2 regions of the Brevibacillus sp. SIMBA_040 genome follow, and region 1 is predicted to be linked to the other one. Evidence: riboswitches for the same ligand, from Rfam matches in the RefSeq annotation. Region 1 holds a riboswitch; the other holds the start of a gene.
What was found. Region 1 has a riboswitch for cobalamin ahead of nrdI (class Ib ribonucleoside-diphosphate reductase assembly flavoprotein NrdI). Riboswitches for the same ligand answer to the same signal wherever they lie in the genome.
Positions count from the first base shown of each region.

Region 2: it holds a riboswitch for cobalamin, as region 1 does, so the genes downstream of both, SB752_RS23640 (ABC transporter substrate-binding protein) here and nrdI (class Ib ribonucleoside-diphosphate reductase assembly flavoprotein NrdI) in region 1, are expected to answer to the same signal.

Region 1 covers NZ_JAWRXI010000025.1:34,704-42,348, forward strand. The annotation lists gene nrdF (class 1b ribonucleoside-diphosphate reductase subunit beta) at 1-128, opposite strand, end outside; gene nrdE (class 1b ribonucleoside-diphosphate reductase subunit alpha) at 244-2,328, opposite strand; gene nrdI (class Ib ribonucleoside-diphosphate reductase assembly flavoprotein NrdI) at 2,315-2,674, opposite strand; cobalamin riboswitch at 2,827-3,027, opposite strand; gene SB752_RS28620 (DUF2085 domain-containing protein) at 3,089-3,427, opposite strand; gene SB752_RS28625 (ACT domain-containing protein) at 3,800-4,312, opposite strand; gene SB752_RS28630 (hypothetical protein) at 4,349-4,678, opposite strand; gene mnmA (tRNA 2-thiouridine(34) synthase MnmA) at 4,699-5,811, opposite strand; gene tlp (small acid-soluble spore protein Tlp) at 5,938-6,159, opposite strand; gene SB752_RS28645 (DUF952 domain-containing protein) at 6,241-6,591, opposite strand; gene SB752_RS28650 (hypothetical protein) at 6,611-6,856, opposite strand; gene SB752_RS28655 (glycerophosphodiester phosphodiesterase family protein) at 7,021-7,645, shown strand, end outside.
Region 2 covers NZ_JAWRXI010000016.1:66,234-73,878, forward strand. The annotation lists gene SB752_RS23620 (ABC transporter permease) at 1-24, shown strand, start outside; gene SB752_RS23625 (ABC transporter permease) at 40-933, shown strand; gene SB752_RS23630 (alpha/beta fold hydrolase) at 983-1,747, opposite strand; gene SB752_RS23635 (M24 family metallopeptidase) at 1,874-2,974, shown strand; cobalamin riboswitch at 2,992-3,199, shown strand; gene SB752_RS23640 (ABC transporter substrate-binding protein) at 3,469-4,494, shown strand; gene SB752_RS23645 (FecCD family ABC transporter permease) at 4,537-5,574, shown strand; gene SB752_RS23650 (heme ABC transporter ATP-binding protein) at 5,571-6,380, shown strand; gene SB752_RS23655 (methyltransferase domain-containing protein) at 6,377-7,381, shown strand; gene SB752_RS23660 (sigma-70 family RNA polymerase sigma factor) at 7,449-7,645, shown strand, end outside.

The sequences.
Region 1 (7,645 bases):
AGCTCCATCCAGGACATCTTGTCGTCAGAGAGCGGGATTTCGTCATCGGTCCAGAACTGCATAATGCTCTGGTTCCAAAATGTCATTGTAAAATCGTCGTCCGGCCTGTTCCAATTGACAGCTTTCATGTGGCGTTCCTCTTCTCTTTTTACTTACAGTTTTCTTCGTTAAACTACACACCCACACCCTACTTGCCCTCTTTCTTCCTAAGGTTCGAGAGAGCAGCAGGGTGTTTGATTGGTTTTAAACGGCGCAGCTTATGCACTCTTCTACAGTCAAATGCTTCGTGCGTGTGTAGTAGAGCGACTTGAGTCCTTTTTTCGCCGCGTAGATGTAGTAGCGGGCAAGCTCGCGAGTCGAGATGTTACTGTTCACATGCAGTACCGTTGAAATCCCTTGGTCCACATGCTCCTGAATTTCAGCGATCAGATCAATGACTTTAAACTGATCGATCGAGTAGGCCGATTTATAGTAAAAATAGTTTTCCTGTGACAAATACGGCATTGGATAATACGTCGTCGAGTTCGCATACGTTCTCGTTTCGATATGCTCGACGATTGGCATGACGCTGGAGGTTGCATTTTGAATGTACGAAATGCTTTGGGTTGGTGCAATCGCCAGACGATATGCGTGATACAGCCCATGAGTTTGAACCTGTTGCTTCAAGTTCTCCCAGTCTTCGGTAGTCGGGATATACATGCCTTCGAAGAGCCGCTTTGCTTTTTCCGTGCGTGGCTGATAATCAGTGATTACATACTTGTTAAAGTACGTGCCCTTTGCGTATTCCGATTGCTCAAATCCATGGAATGTTGTTTCTTTCTTTTTCGCAATCATCATGCTCATTTCGAGTGAATAATAGTTCATCATCATGAAAAAAGTCCGAACAAAATCTTTTGCTTCTTCACTCTCGTACGCGATTTTGTTCTTCGCCAGATAGCCATTCAGATTCATGGCACCAAGCCCGACAGAGTGCAGCTCGCGATTTGCTTTTTGCACACCTGGTGCATTTTCTACCTTTGTCATGTCACTGACTGCTGTGATGGCTTCGATGCCTTCGTGGACGGACTCTTTAATCATTTTGCGTTCCATCACGTTTGCAATATTAAGCGATGCCAGGTTGCAGCTGATATCTCGACGAATCACGTCCATTTCTCCGTAATTCATGATCGAGGAGGTTTCCTGCAGCTGGAAAATTTCCGTGCACAGGTTGGACATCTTCACTGCCCCAATATCTTTCAAGGCGTGATCGCGGTTCGCATTTGTTTTATTCATAATGTAAGGATAGCCGGATTCCATCTGGATCATGGCGATTTTCGTCAGCATGTCCCGTGCGCTCATCACGACTTTTTTCTTGATTCGATCGTTGGCAACCAGCTCATCGTACATCTCGTCCAGATCCAGATCATCCAGATGAACTCCGTATTCCTTGTACACCGAGTATGGAGCAAACACAGTCAAAGGCTTGTTTTCCTCAGCGAGCTTGTAAAAGACGTTCGGAACGATGAGGCCAATCGACAAGGTCTTAATCCGCGACTTTTCATCGGCATTAATTTTTTTACAATCGAGGAATTCATTAATATCCCAGCCAAAAATGTTGTAGTATGCCGCTCCCGATCCTTTGCGTTGTCCCATCTGGTCCGCATAGGAGAAAGCATCCTCTAGAAGCTTGAGTACAGGCATGACCCCTTTTGCTGCACCCTCGACACCTTTGATCGGCTCGCCGCGTCCGCGAAGCTTGGACAGGTTTACAGCGACTCCACCGCCGATTTTGGACAACTGCATGCACGTTCCCAAAATAAAGTTAATCGAGTTCAACGAGTCATCCATTTCAAGCAAGAAACAGGAAACCATTTCCCCCCGTCGACTTTTTCCTGCATTCAAGAAAGTCGGAGTTGCTGGCTGCAGTCTTTGATCCATCATGGAAACCGTCAAACGTTTGGCCAGCTCGAAGTCCCCTTGGCCCAAGGAGAGTGCGACAATCGCTACCCGATCCGAGTACTGCTCCAAATACATGGATTTGTCGTTTGTTTTCAACGCATAATCTTTATAAAACTTGGAGATGGCCATATACGATGCAAATTGAAATGAAGCGTCTTTTGCCAAACGGAAGACTTCCTCTACCTGCGAAGCTGTATACGTAACGTAGACGTTTTCGTAGTAGTCATTTTCAATCAGGTAGTCCATCCGTTCTTTAATACTTGCAAAAGCCAAGGTTTTCTCCTCAACTTCTTTCATGAAATCTGCAACGGCTTCACGATCCTTTTCAAGCTGAAAAAATCCGTCTTCTCCACGCTGCATCAGTTGGTTGTTCAATTCAATATGTCGCAATTGCTGCCACCCCACTCGTAAAATGTTCCACATCTCGGCCTGTTCCCGATAATTCAAATTTAGATATTACCGGAACGCCGTAAAGATTTGCAATCGTATCTGCACTTTTGGCAAAGCTTTGACCCCAGTTGCGGTTCCCGCTTGCCGATACGCCTCGCAGCAAGGAATGATTTGTTTTTAGAAATGTCGTCACTTTTTCAGGTACTTGTCCAAATCCGGTCGTGTACGTAACCAATATGAACGGTTCATCCAATATCATCTCAGGATTAATTTCCACATGTGGCAAATCGATCTTTTGGACAAATCTGCGTACATTCCCTGTTTTTGAATCAAAAGCAATTAACATATCCCTCATCCTTTACTGCGTATGTATACTTTCTGTACAAATGAAAAACGCATCCGACGATTAAAATGTCGAATGCGCATAATGATACTTGATCATATCAATTCGCATGCGAATTGAGCGCTCGAACACTTCCCTATCTTCCGTAGGTACTACAGCGTGTCAACGGCTAGGCAGGTCTCCTGGCTCGGGATCAAACGTTCTATTACGCCTTCCCGATCTTTCCCATCTGATCAGTGGCCTTTCCTCGAATAGAACTCTCTCATTACAGTGGCGGGACCGCGTCGGATTCTAACCGACTTCCCTATTAAGTCTGCCAAATCTAGTTGGCAAACACCTCTCCGCATCAATATGTAGTTGGTAAAACTTACTTTACCTCAATATGTCGTAGTAGTCAAGCATAATGAGCAAGAGTTGCTACATTAGCGATTCTACTAGAAAATTAACGGCTGAGACGATCAATACACCTTGACCTACCCCACTTAAAAGCCCTGTTATGATTCGAATCTGATTGGTTGATTCTCGCCACTTCCCAAACTGCGTGATGCCGTCCACTAGCATCGGCACCTGCATTAGGAGGCCTACATAAAAAGGCAAGGGCACCAAAAAAAGCGCAGGTAGAAAAACGTATCCAAGCAAGATGGCCATACACCGTGCGCATAACGGAAAAGGTTTGCCGTTCAAATAAATAGAACGGGACGGCAGGCGATGACAGGGAATAAACGAGAGAAAGGCTAGTCTCTTGTCTACTTTCATGAATGACCACCGCAATCCAGGCAATCCGGCGTGTGACATTCCAAGCACGGAATGTCAGGCATACAGTCGCAGCTATTTCTCACCCTCGATTTATACCTGTTGTACATCAACAACAATAAGCCCAGGCCGCTCAGGATCAGCACAGTTCCCCACAAAAAGACTCTATTTGCGAGCAATACAATACCAGCAATTACGCAAATGATAACAGCCATAAGTAGTAGATAAAACATACCAGATACTCCTTGTGCCTTTACTATCACATAATCAAGACATATAACCGTTAGCATATCCTTTTGAGCGAGTATTTACTTAGGGCAACGCAAAAAAACCGCCCACACGCTGCAGGCGGTGTCTCGTTTGGCCCCTTACGAATTACTGAAGGGAAACCACTTTATTGATTTGGGGTAGTTCTTCGATAGCGGATACAACATTTGGTGTAATTTCTTCATCCGTTACAGAAATGAGCAAGGCATTCTTCCCCTTTTGCTCTCGGGATACATTCAGCTTGGAGATATTGATCTCGAAATCAGCCAGCTTTCTCGAAACATCGTAGATAACACCGGGATAGTCGGTATGATGCACCAAAAGTCCATGCGCCCCTGGAGGGATGCGGCAGAAGCAGTAGTTGATTTCACTAATATAAACCTCACGCCAGTCCTGTGCTACCGTATATTTATTCGCCCCTACACGAAGCACAGCGAGATGATTGGCATATTCTCCGGCACTGTTTTGAACCGGTACACGCTCACCTAGTCCGTCTAATAGTTGTTTTGTGATTTCTTCTCGATTTTCATGAGTCAGGATACTGATAGATGCTCCCGACAGATCAGGCTCCAGTCGTCTAATCAACCCTGCAAGCTCACGCAATCCAGCAAATTGGGTCATGGCGATTCCTCTCTCTCCCAGTCGATTTTTCTTACGTTAGGGAAGAATCCACTCTTCCGGTTCTTTTTTTATAGAGGAGTGGTTCTCAGAGCGGAACCACGCAGTCAGATTTTGCCCATCCTTGGTATAGTAAATGCGATAAATCGTATTTCCTTTCCCGCTCTTTTCGAATGGACTTTCATCTACCGGAACTATGGTAATGCCTTTGGCGGCGATCTCTCCACCTTGTTCCTTGATCACTTGCTGAATTGTCGTCATATGCTCTTCATTTGTCGACGACATACCGAGAACTGCTACAATTGCTAATAAAACGGCTCCTGCTAAAAATGAAGCAATAACGATTTTCGACTTTTTCGTTGCATCCACCAACCAATTCCCCCGTCAATCTATTTCTCTTTATCATTCAGACGTACTTTATCAATTGTTCCTCCGCCCAAACAAACCTCTCCGTCATAAAACACGACCGCTTGGCCCGGAGTAACTGCTTTTTGGGGTTGATCAAACACGACTTCAACCTGCTGATCGTCTAGTATATGAACCGTGACGCCCTGATCAGGCTGGCGATATCGAAACTTCGCCGTACAAGTAAAAGTAGACGCAGGCTGCTTGGCACTCACCCAAGAGATATCAGTTGCTAGCAAGCTAGTGGAATACAGTCGAGGATGATCTGAGCCTTCGCCGACGATGAGAGCATTACGCTCCAGGTCCTTATCCACAACAAACCATGGCTGCCCGCTTGTTCCGTGGCCGCCTCCAATACCAAGACCTTGGCGTTGTCCTAGCGTGTAGTACATTAACCCATCGTGACTACCGATAACTGCACCATCCACGGTTTCAATATTGCCTTGCTTTGCAGGGAGGTAATTTTGCAAAAAGTCACGGAAGTTTCGTTCGCCAATAAAGCAAATCCCTGTACTGTCCTTTTTCTTGGCAGTGTAAAGTCCCGCTTCCTCTGCGATTTTACGCACTTCCGGCTTTGGCAGATGACCGATCGGAAACATCGTTTTCGACAGCTGCTCCTGCCCCAGCACGTTTAAAAAGTAGGTTTGATCTTTGTTATTATCTGCACCACGGATTAGCTTGTACTCTCCGTCGATGTGCTTCACTTGGGCGTAGTGACCCGTCGCAATATAATCGGCTCCCAAATCCATTACTTTGGCCAGCAGCTCGCCGAATTTGATTTCGCGATTACACATGACGTCAGGATTAGGCGTACGGCCTCGTTTATATTCATCCAAAAAATACTGGAATACTTTATCCATGTATTCTTTTTCAAAGTTTACGGTGTAATACGGAATGCCGATCTGTTCACAGACGCGCCGGACATCCTGGAAATCTTCTTCCGCCGTGCAGTGGCCGAATTCATCGGTATCATCCCAGTTTTTCATGAAGATGCCGATGACGTCATATCCCTGTTGTTTGAGCAGGTAAGCCGTCACGGAGGAGTCAACGCCGCCGGACATGCCGACAACGACGCGTGTATCTTCTGGTCGTTTCATGGTCTTTCTCCTCTTTTTTCAGATTGTACCATTAACAGATTACCATGTTTCACAAAACAATTCATGTTTTGTTGCACTTTAAACAAAAAACGCCTGTTGCTTTGAGCGCAACAGACGTTTGCAGTCCTATGATTGCTCCGAGGCTTCGTCCTGAATTTCCGAACGAAATCCGTCAATACTCTCTTCTCGGCGTTGATTCTTCGCTTCCATGTTCGCTTTTTCCTCTGCTGAAATCTCGCCAGCATGAGCAGAAAGGTAATCCTCTGATTCGCGAATACTCTCTTCCGTATTTTGCAGCATTTCTTGCAGCTTCTCTACGTTGTCTGAACGATCATCCGGTTTTGGCATGTAATTAGCACTCCTTCGCATCACAATATGTAGGTACTACCCCATACATTGTGCGCGATACTGGAATGATTTATGTATGTATTAGAAGCGTATAGAAGCTCCGAGCTTCCAATGTCCGTCTGTTCGTAGCATCGATTTGATATCGATGATCGCTTCATGATTGAGTGGTCCATAGATGTGCGGGTAGAGCAAACCATCTTTTGCTTGCTCATACTTAATTGGAGAAGTGGTTTTTGTCTCGTCCACAACGAGCAAAAGCAGCTCCCCGTCAAAGGATGGATAGACGCGATCCGCTACAATCTCAAGCAGCTCGTCTCCTTTGGTAGCATGAATAAAGCCTTCTTGCTCATAATCGCGAGGTAAATAGTGCTCCCGTTTCTCCCATTGCTCCCAGTACGTTTTAGGAACCATACAATAAATGATGTTGTCCATCCTACTACTCCTTTTCACCCTACCGGTTTGGCAAGTATTTGTTAATGTGACGCATTGCTTTGTCATAAAACATTTTATCAAAGTGCCCCTGCTCAAATCTCCATTGAATAAAATTACTCAGGGAGTGAAGATCCACCCACGCGTCTTTTGCTTGCGGATTTCGGTCAGGCACTTCTCCTGTGACTTCCCCTTCAAAAACGAGCTTAGCCATTTCAGTAGGGTGCATCCCGATTTGATAGGCGATTTGGTGCAACGCTATTTTCATGGAACCTCCCTGTGTCTTCGTCCTGAGCATCTTTTCTCTCGTATATTTTGCCAGTCTTTTTAGATGATGCCAAGTCCTTAAACGTTGAAAAGCTTTTCCTTTTTACACATGTTTTGATAGAATCACAAAACAAACAACAATGGTACGTTAGGAGGCGCCTTTCCATGACAAATGCTCATAAACCGAAAAAACCGTGGTTCAAACGCAGGTGGCTTTGGATACTGGTCATTTTCATCTCATATGTTTACGTAACGAACAGCTCTTATTTTGCCCGAGAGGCTTCTGGTTCTCCGCTTCTTTTGGCTCATCGGGGGATGTCTCAAACCTTTCATATGGAAGACATAACAGATGAAACCTGTACAGCAGAACGAATTTACCCTCCCGAGCATCCGTTTTTGGAAAATACCATCCCGTCCATGCGCGCTGCTTTTGACGCAGGTGCTGACGTTGTCGAGTTAGACGTCCAGCCAACAAAAGACGGACAGTTTGCTATTTTCCATGACTGGACGCTTGGCTGCCGTACAAATTCAGAAGGTGTTACTCGTGATTTTTCATTAGCTGAGCTGCAAAAACTCGATATTGGTTACAAATACACGGCTGACGGAGGCAAGACCTTCCCATTCCGCGGAAAAGGAGTTGGAATGATGCCTTCCCTGTCCGATGTACTTCAAACATTTCCTGATCGCTCCTTGTTGATTCATATAAAAAGCAATGATTCGAGTGAAGGCGAACAGCTGGCACGTTATTTAGCTGCCTTGCCTCAGGAACGCTTGGAAACGCTCACCGTGT
Region 2 (7,645 bases), on a different contig from region 1:
GATCCGCGCATCAAATACCGCTAGGGAGGTGGAGGAGACATGGCAGAAACTCAAGTACAGACCTTGCCTTTACAAGTAAAAAATGAACAAGTAATCTCTCCTTGGCGGGAAGCATGGAGAACGCTGCGAAAAAACAAATTAGCGATGGTTGGACTTGCGATCATCATCTTTTTCGTCGTGATTGCTGTATTGGCACCGGTGATTGCTCCCTATCCTTACGATCAAGGCGAGCTGGTGATGAAAAACAATCCGCCCTCTGAGGAGCATTGGTTTGGTACCGACTACAATGGTCGTGACGTACTGAGCCGTGTTGTATACGGGGCGAGAATTTCGCTGTGGGTGGGTACCTTTTCGGTCATTGGATCAGTAGTAGCAGGGACGATCCTTGGACTTTTGGCGGGTTATTACGGCAGATGGATCGACATGATCATTTCGCGTGTTTTTGACATTATGCTGGCATTCCCGAGTATTCTCTTGGCTATTGCGATTGTTGCCATCCTGGGACCTTCCCTGCAAAATGCGTTGCTGGCCATTGCGATTATTAACATCCCTACTTTTGGTCGGTTAGTTCGATCACGTGTACTCAGTTTGAAAGAGGAAGAGTTTGTAATGGCAGCACGTGCGATCGGGATGAAAGATTCACGCATCCTGATGCAGCACATTTTGCCGAATAGCTTGGCGCCGATCATCGTTACCGGTACGATGGGGATTGCGACAGCGATTATTGAGGCGGCTGCACTTGGTTTTTTGGGCTTGGGTGCACAAGCTCCCGAGCCGGAGTGGGGAAAAATGCTCTCCGATTCACGTCAGTATATTCAAAAAGCACCGTGGACCGTTATTTTCCCAGGTCTCTCGATTATGCTGACGGTGCTCGGTTTTAATCTGATCGGTGATGGCTTGCGCGATGCACTAGACCCTCGAATGAAAAATTAAGAGAAACGTAAAAAGACAGGAGGGGATCGGCTCTCCTGTCTTTTTTCTTTTATTGCATGAAATCACGGCACAGCTGGTTAAAGGCAGGTGCAGCGTGAGTGATAACTTGGTGATGAACACGTGGGATGTACAGAAGGTTGGCCTCGGGCAGCTGCTTTTTTAACAGCTGAGCGTACGGCAGCATCTGTCTATCTTCTTTGCCGTATACGAGTAAAGCGGGCATGCGCAGCTCGTCCAACCGCTCTGTACAGCGATAGCGATGACCAGCTGCATAAAGAGAGGCAAGACTGCGGGCATCTGTTCGACTGGCATGCTCGACCCATTTGGCATGCATAGCAGGATCGGTTACATGAGAGGATGCAATTGAGCGGGCAAGAAGTGGAATACCGTGTAGCCAGGACATCGTTTGTGCCATGAAAAACCGACCGTGCAAATAGAGATCCTTTACTTCAGAAAACGCACTGACCAAAATGACACCTTTTACTTTCTCAGGATAACGGAGACAGTATTCCAAGGCGATCGATGCTCCTTGGGAATAGCCCAGAATGTAAGATTTCTTAATATCCAGCTCTTGTGTGAGCTGATTCAAATAGTCTGCAAGCTCGCCAATGGAAAAACGCCCTCCAAATGAGGAGCTTGATCCATGTCCGGGCAAGTCTGGCACGATGAGCTGGTAAGTATCAGAGAGAGCATCCTGATAGCTGAAATTCATAGAGCCGATGCAGGGGGCATGAATACATAAAACAGGAGTGCCTTTGCCTGAGAGAGTACATGCAAGCTGACCGTTTTTTAGCTGTACCACAACTTGTTCCACAGATCATATTCACCTCTTTCATATGTTCTCCAATACATGGCAAAATTTTTACGAGAACTCTTCTTTTTTTTATGAGGAAATGTTATCCTCGCAATAGAATATTAGGCGAAAGCAGGGTGAAGTAAGGTGACAAAGGTATTTCAAGAGCGCATTTCGAAGCTGCATGATTTTTTGACGAAGCAAGAGCTGGACGCGGTGCTCATCACCTCTCCCAAGCATGTATATTATTTGACAGGCTTTTTTACAGATCCACATGAGCGCTTTTTGGGCTTGGTCCTTCCTGTGCAGGGCGAACCAGCCTTGATCGTACCAGCACTTGATCGTCAGGCAGCGTCGGAGGCTTCATCCGTCCAAAACATCTACACACATACAGATACGCAAAATCCGTACGAAGTATTAAAACAAACACTGCCAAGCGGTTTGTCTAAGCTCGGTATCGAAAAAAGTCATATGACAGTCGAGCGATTTGAAGCGATGGGACAAGTTGTCTCTGCTACTAGCTTTGTAGACGTGGAAGCACCGCTTCGCGAAATGCGCTTGATCAAATCCGCTGACGAGGTTGAGCGGATGAAGCACGCTGTTGTGCTCGTTGAAAAAGCACTGACAGAGACGCTGAAAACCGTGAAGATCGGCATGACCGAAATGGAGATTGTCGCTGACCTGGAATACCAGATGAAGCGTGTAGGAGCAGAGGGTCCTTCCTTCTCCACAATGGTTTTGGCTGGGGAAAAATCAGCTTTGCCACATGGAAATCCTGGAACGCGCGAGATTCAAGCAGGGGATCTGCTCCTGTTTGATATCGGGGTAGAAGCTGATGGGTACGTCTCTGATATTACCCGTACATTCGCAGTTGGTGAAATTAGCGAACAGCTTCACGAAATTTACGAAACGGTATTGGCAGCCAATGAAGCAGCGATTGCCGAAGTTCGCCCGGGCGTAACCTTTGCGCATATCGACAAAACCGCACGCAATGTCATCGCGGCAAAAGGCTATGGGGAGTACTTTATTCACCGTCTGGGACATGGACTCGGCATGGATGTCCACGAGTATCCTTCTGTGCATGAGCAAAATGAGGAGATACTTCGCCCAGGGATGGTTTTCACTATCGAGCCAGGAATTTATTTGCCAGGCGTAGGCGGCGTCCGTATCGAGGATGATGTGGTCGTAACCGAGACAGGGGTAGAAGTATTGTCGAGCTTCCCGAAAAAATTGACTGTAATCGGTTAAATTGCACGAAATAAACAACTTCATAAGCATTTCATGGTGCTGACTGGACGTATCTAATACGTCCCCTCAGCTTAATAGGGAAGACCGGTGAAAAACCGGCGCGGTCCCGCCACTGTAACGAGGAGTACCTAGCCAAGACCCACTGTTTCGTCTTATTGGAATGGGAAGGAGGCTAGTGTGCGACGATTCGTAAGCCAGGAGACCTGCCATGAAATCAGATACAATCGACCCACGAGGATGGGGCAGATGTGGAATTTAGGCATAATTCTAGAACTAGGCACAAAAAGCCAGATCTATAGCTGTGTCCACGTTTGTCAAGCACCTCCCGATTGAGAAAAAAGGGGGGTGCTTTTTTGTGCGGAAAAGGGGGTTGAAGAAAAGAATTGCAAAAGCATTAACGCACGCGTATAGTGATAAAAGTAAATAAAACGTAATGATTACGATTCGCAAAAATTAATTATCATTTCAAATCCATAAAGAGGGGTTAAGCAAACATGAAAAAAGTTTTACAAGGATTTTGGATTGCAGCAGTAATGGCGCTGGTACTCATTGTTTCGGCTTGCGGTTCTGCTGCACCAAGCACGACTGAGTCGAAAACGGGAACAGAGCAGGCTGCTAAAACGGAAACGAAGACCGAGCAGCCTGCTGGCAATAAGTCTGTCACTATCACGACAAACGGCATTGAAATGACCTATCCAGAAGCGCCAAAACGTGCGGTTACCTTAAACCAACACGTGACGGAAATCATGCTTGCACTGGGTCTTGCAGATAAAATGGTAGGAACAGCATATTTGGACGATCAGATTTTGCCTGAGCTCAAGGAAGCGTACGACAAGGTACCAGTGTTGGCCGATAAATATCCAAACAAAGAAGTGCTGATGGCAGCAAACCCTGATTTTGTCTACTCTGGCTGGAAGAGTGGTTTTGGTGATAAAGGAGTAGGCTCTATGGAGGATTTGGACAAGGCTGGAATCAAATCGTACCTGCAAGAGTCATCCAATAAGCCAGGCCCAACCGTAGAAGATGTCTTTGCAGATATTCAAAACATCGGTAAGATTTTCCGTGTTGAGGATAAAGCCAATGAATTGATTGGAAAAATGAAGCAGGAAATGGATCAAACAGTGAGTAAAATCGGTTCTGTGGACAAGCCGTTGCAGGTTTTTGTATATGATAGCGGAGAAGATAACCCCTTTACAGCAGCGAACAATTACATGACATCCCTGATTAAAATGGCAGGCGGTAAAAACGTATTTGATGATATTCAAAAGGGTTGGGCAGAAGTTAGTTGGGAAGAGGTTGTCAATCGCAAGCCTGACGTGATTGTAGTCGTGGACTACGGGGACAAAACGGTAGATCAGAAAAAGAACCTTTTGCTGACGAAGCGCGAGCTGGCAGATATTCCAGCCATTCAAAATAAAAGATTGATCGTCTTGCCACTGTCCGCAGCATCAGAGGGAGTTCGCGCACCGATTGCACTGAAAATCCTGGGAGAAGGGCTCTACCCGGACAAATTTAAATAAAGAGTTCTACTAGAGGAGGGAATGACTCTGCATCGGATCAAAATGCCTCTCATTATCATCAGCCTGCTAGTCGGGCTGGTGCTTTCCATCACGATCGCTGTCACCTTGGGCTCTGTAGATATCAAGCCTGCGACGGTATGGAAAATTGCCTTGTCGCAAGTTCCGGGAGTGGGTCAGTGGATTCCCATTGATTGGTCAAAGGGTGAGCAAACGATCATCTGGGATATTCGTTTTCCAAGAGTACTGCTAGGGGCAATTGTAGGAGCAGGCCTTTCGGTAGTAGGTGTAGCTATTCAGTCTCTTGTACGAAACTCACTAGCAGACCCGTACATACTGGGAGTTTCTTCGGGTGCTTCGGTTGGCGCCACACTGGTTATTCTCTTCGGAGCCTTCAGCATGTTTGGGCAATTCGCCCTGTCACTTGGAGCCTTTGCAGGTGCGCTTTTGTCTATCCTGTTGATCTTTTCCCTATCGCGGATCGGTGGACAAAACTCGACAGTACGTTTGCTTATGTCGGGGATCGCGATCTCGGCCATTCTGTCAGCAGTTACCAGCCTGATCATCTTTTCCGCACCGAATGAGCACGGTATTCGGTCCGTTCTGTTCTGGATGAGTGGTAGCCTGGCGGGAGGAAAATGGGAATACCTCACAATTCCGACGTTAGTCGTGCTGATCTGCCTGTTTGTATTGATGGCGCAATATCGCTCGCTCAATGCGATGCTGATGGGGGAAGAGTCTGCGGGAACACTCGGTGTCAATACGGTCCAATTCCGCAAGCAGCTTTTGATGATCACAGCTTTGCTGACTGGGGTGATCGTTGCGATTAGTGGAGCCATCGGGTTCGTGGGGTTGATGATGCCGCATATCGTGCGAGTAGTCGTCGGATCGGATCATCGCCGTGTCCTGCCTGTAAGTGCTCTATTTGGAGCAATCTTTCTGATTTGGGCTGACTCCATTGCACGGCTAGCCTTTGCTCCAGAAGAGCTGCCGATTGGGATCATTACGGCTCTATGTGGCGGACCGTTTTTTATCTGGTTGATGCTGCGCAATTCATATTCCTTTGGAGGTAGCGGACGATGAAGCTGGTTGCGGATAACTTATCAGTCAATCTGGAGAAGAAAACGATCCTGTCCAACGTGGGGCTTGAGGTCGCAGCTGGTGAGTTCGTTGGACTGATCGGGCCAAATGGCAGCGGGAAATCCACACTGCTTAAAAGCATCTATCGTACGATGAAGCCTCATGCGGGGTGGATTTCGCTGGACGGAGACGATGTATATAAGCTGTCCGCCAAGGAAAATGCCCAGCGCATGGCTGTTGTCCGTCAGGAGTCTTCGATCGAATTTGATTTTACTGTGATGGAAATTGTCTTGATGGGGCGCGCACCTCACAAGCGGCTGTTTCAGCAAGACACAGAAGCAGACCACGACATTTGCGAGGAAGCGCTTGTACGGGTTGGCATGGATGCCTATGCAAATCGCAGCTTTTTTAGCTTGTCAGGGGGAGAAAAGCAGCGTGTATTGATTGCCCGCGCGCTCGTGCAGCAGGCTAAATTTCTCGTCCTGGACGAACCGACTAATCACTTGGATGTTCGCTATCAGCTGCAGGTAATGGATTTAGTCAGGGCGCTTGGGATCACAGTCTTGTCAGCTTTGCATGATCTCAATATCGCTGCGATGTACTGTGATCGTTTGTATGTGATTAAAAAAGGGGAGATCTTTGCGAGTGGAACTCCTGAACAAATTTTGAGTCCGCCATTAATCCGTGATGTATTCGGTGTGGAGACCGAAGTGACAACGCATCCGATTACGGGAAAAAAGCATGTGTACTTTTTTTCGGAAGCTTTTAGAATCAAGCAATCACCGCAGGAGGTGTCCAAAGCATTATGAGTGTGTATAGCTGCACGGTATGTAAGTTTCGTTACGATGAATGGCTGGGTGATACGAAAAATGGCGTCCCTCCTGGGGTGCCTTTTCCACATTTGGCGGGGTCTGTTTGTACGACCTGTGGCATGGAAGGAGAGGGGCGACATCAGCCACTTTCTGAAACGAAGTACGCCGGGCTGGAGGCAACCTACTATGATCAGTTTGCGGGCAAGGCCGGAATTGCCTTTTATCGCGACTGGCTGCTTCAGGAAAACGAAAAAAGTCCAGTCTCGGTGCTAGAGCTCGGGGTAGGAACAGGACGAATTGCCATCGAGCTCGCTCGAAATGAGCTGCCTGCATGCGGAGTGGATTGGAGCCCGGAAATGCTTGAGCTGGCGGAGAAAAAGAAGCGGCGTATGTTGAAGAAAAAAGAAGACCTGCTGGAGCTGATTGAGCAAGATATGCACGAGCTCGATTTAGGGCGGACGTTTTCCCACATTTTGCTGCCGGAGGGGATCTTTCAGCAAGCCATCTGTAGGGAGCAGCAACGACAATTGCTCGGAAGAATCAGGGAGCACACAACGGAGGATGGCGTTGTGGCGATTGATTTGCTTTTGCCGCCTTTGAAAGACAAATGGTCGTTTTTACAGCGCAAATATGTATTTCCAGATCGCATGGTTTACCAGCGGGTGGAGGGAGAAACCTCGCTGTCTCAGCAGCAGTTTCGTTATACACTTACCTATGAGACGTTTTTGGAACAAGTCGAGCAGCATCGGTATCGTGTTGAACGACAGCTGGCATTGCTTGTGCCGGGGGAGCTTTCGCTTCTACTGGAATCAGAAGGCTTTCAGGTCATCAACAGCTTTGAAAATGTTCCGCGCAGCCAACAAATAGATCGGGATTTGCAGACAGACGGCTATGACATGGATCGCTGGCAGTATGGAGGCTATCCTTTTGCAGAACTGACTGTCTCTGCTGGGACAGCTACTCGCTGGACCATTTTTGCCAAAAAAATAAATCGCTGAGCCTTGTAACAAAATGGTGTCTGCCGCATCTAACCAGTAAGAAACCAAGTGAAGGAGGACACTTCCTTTGGAGAAATTGCAGCCTACGCTAGATGCTGCATTCGAGCAAATCATGCGGGAATACGGGACGCGTGTGCTGCGGCTTGTTACTTTTCTGGTGAAGGATAAAAATCTGGCAGAAGACATCACTCAGGATGTATTCGTGAAGGTGTACCGCCATCTTCCGGGGTTTCGTCAACAGAGCAGCATCCATACGTGGGTTTA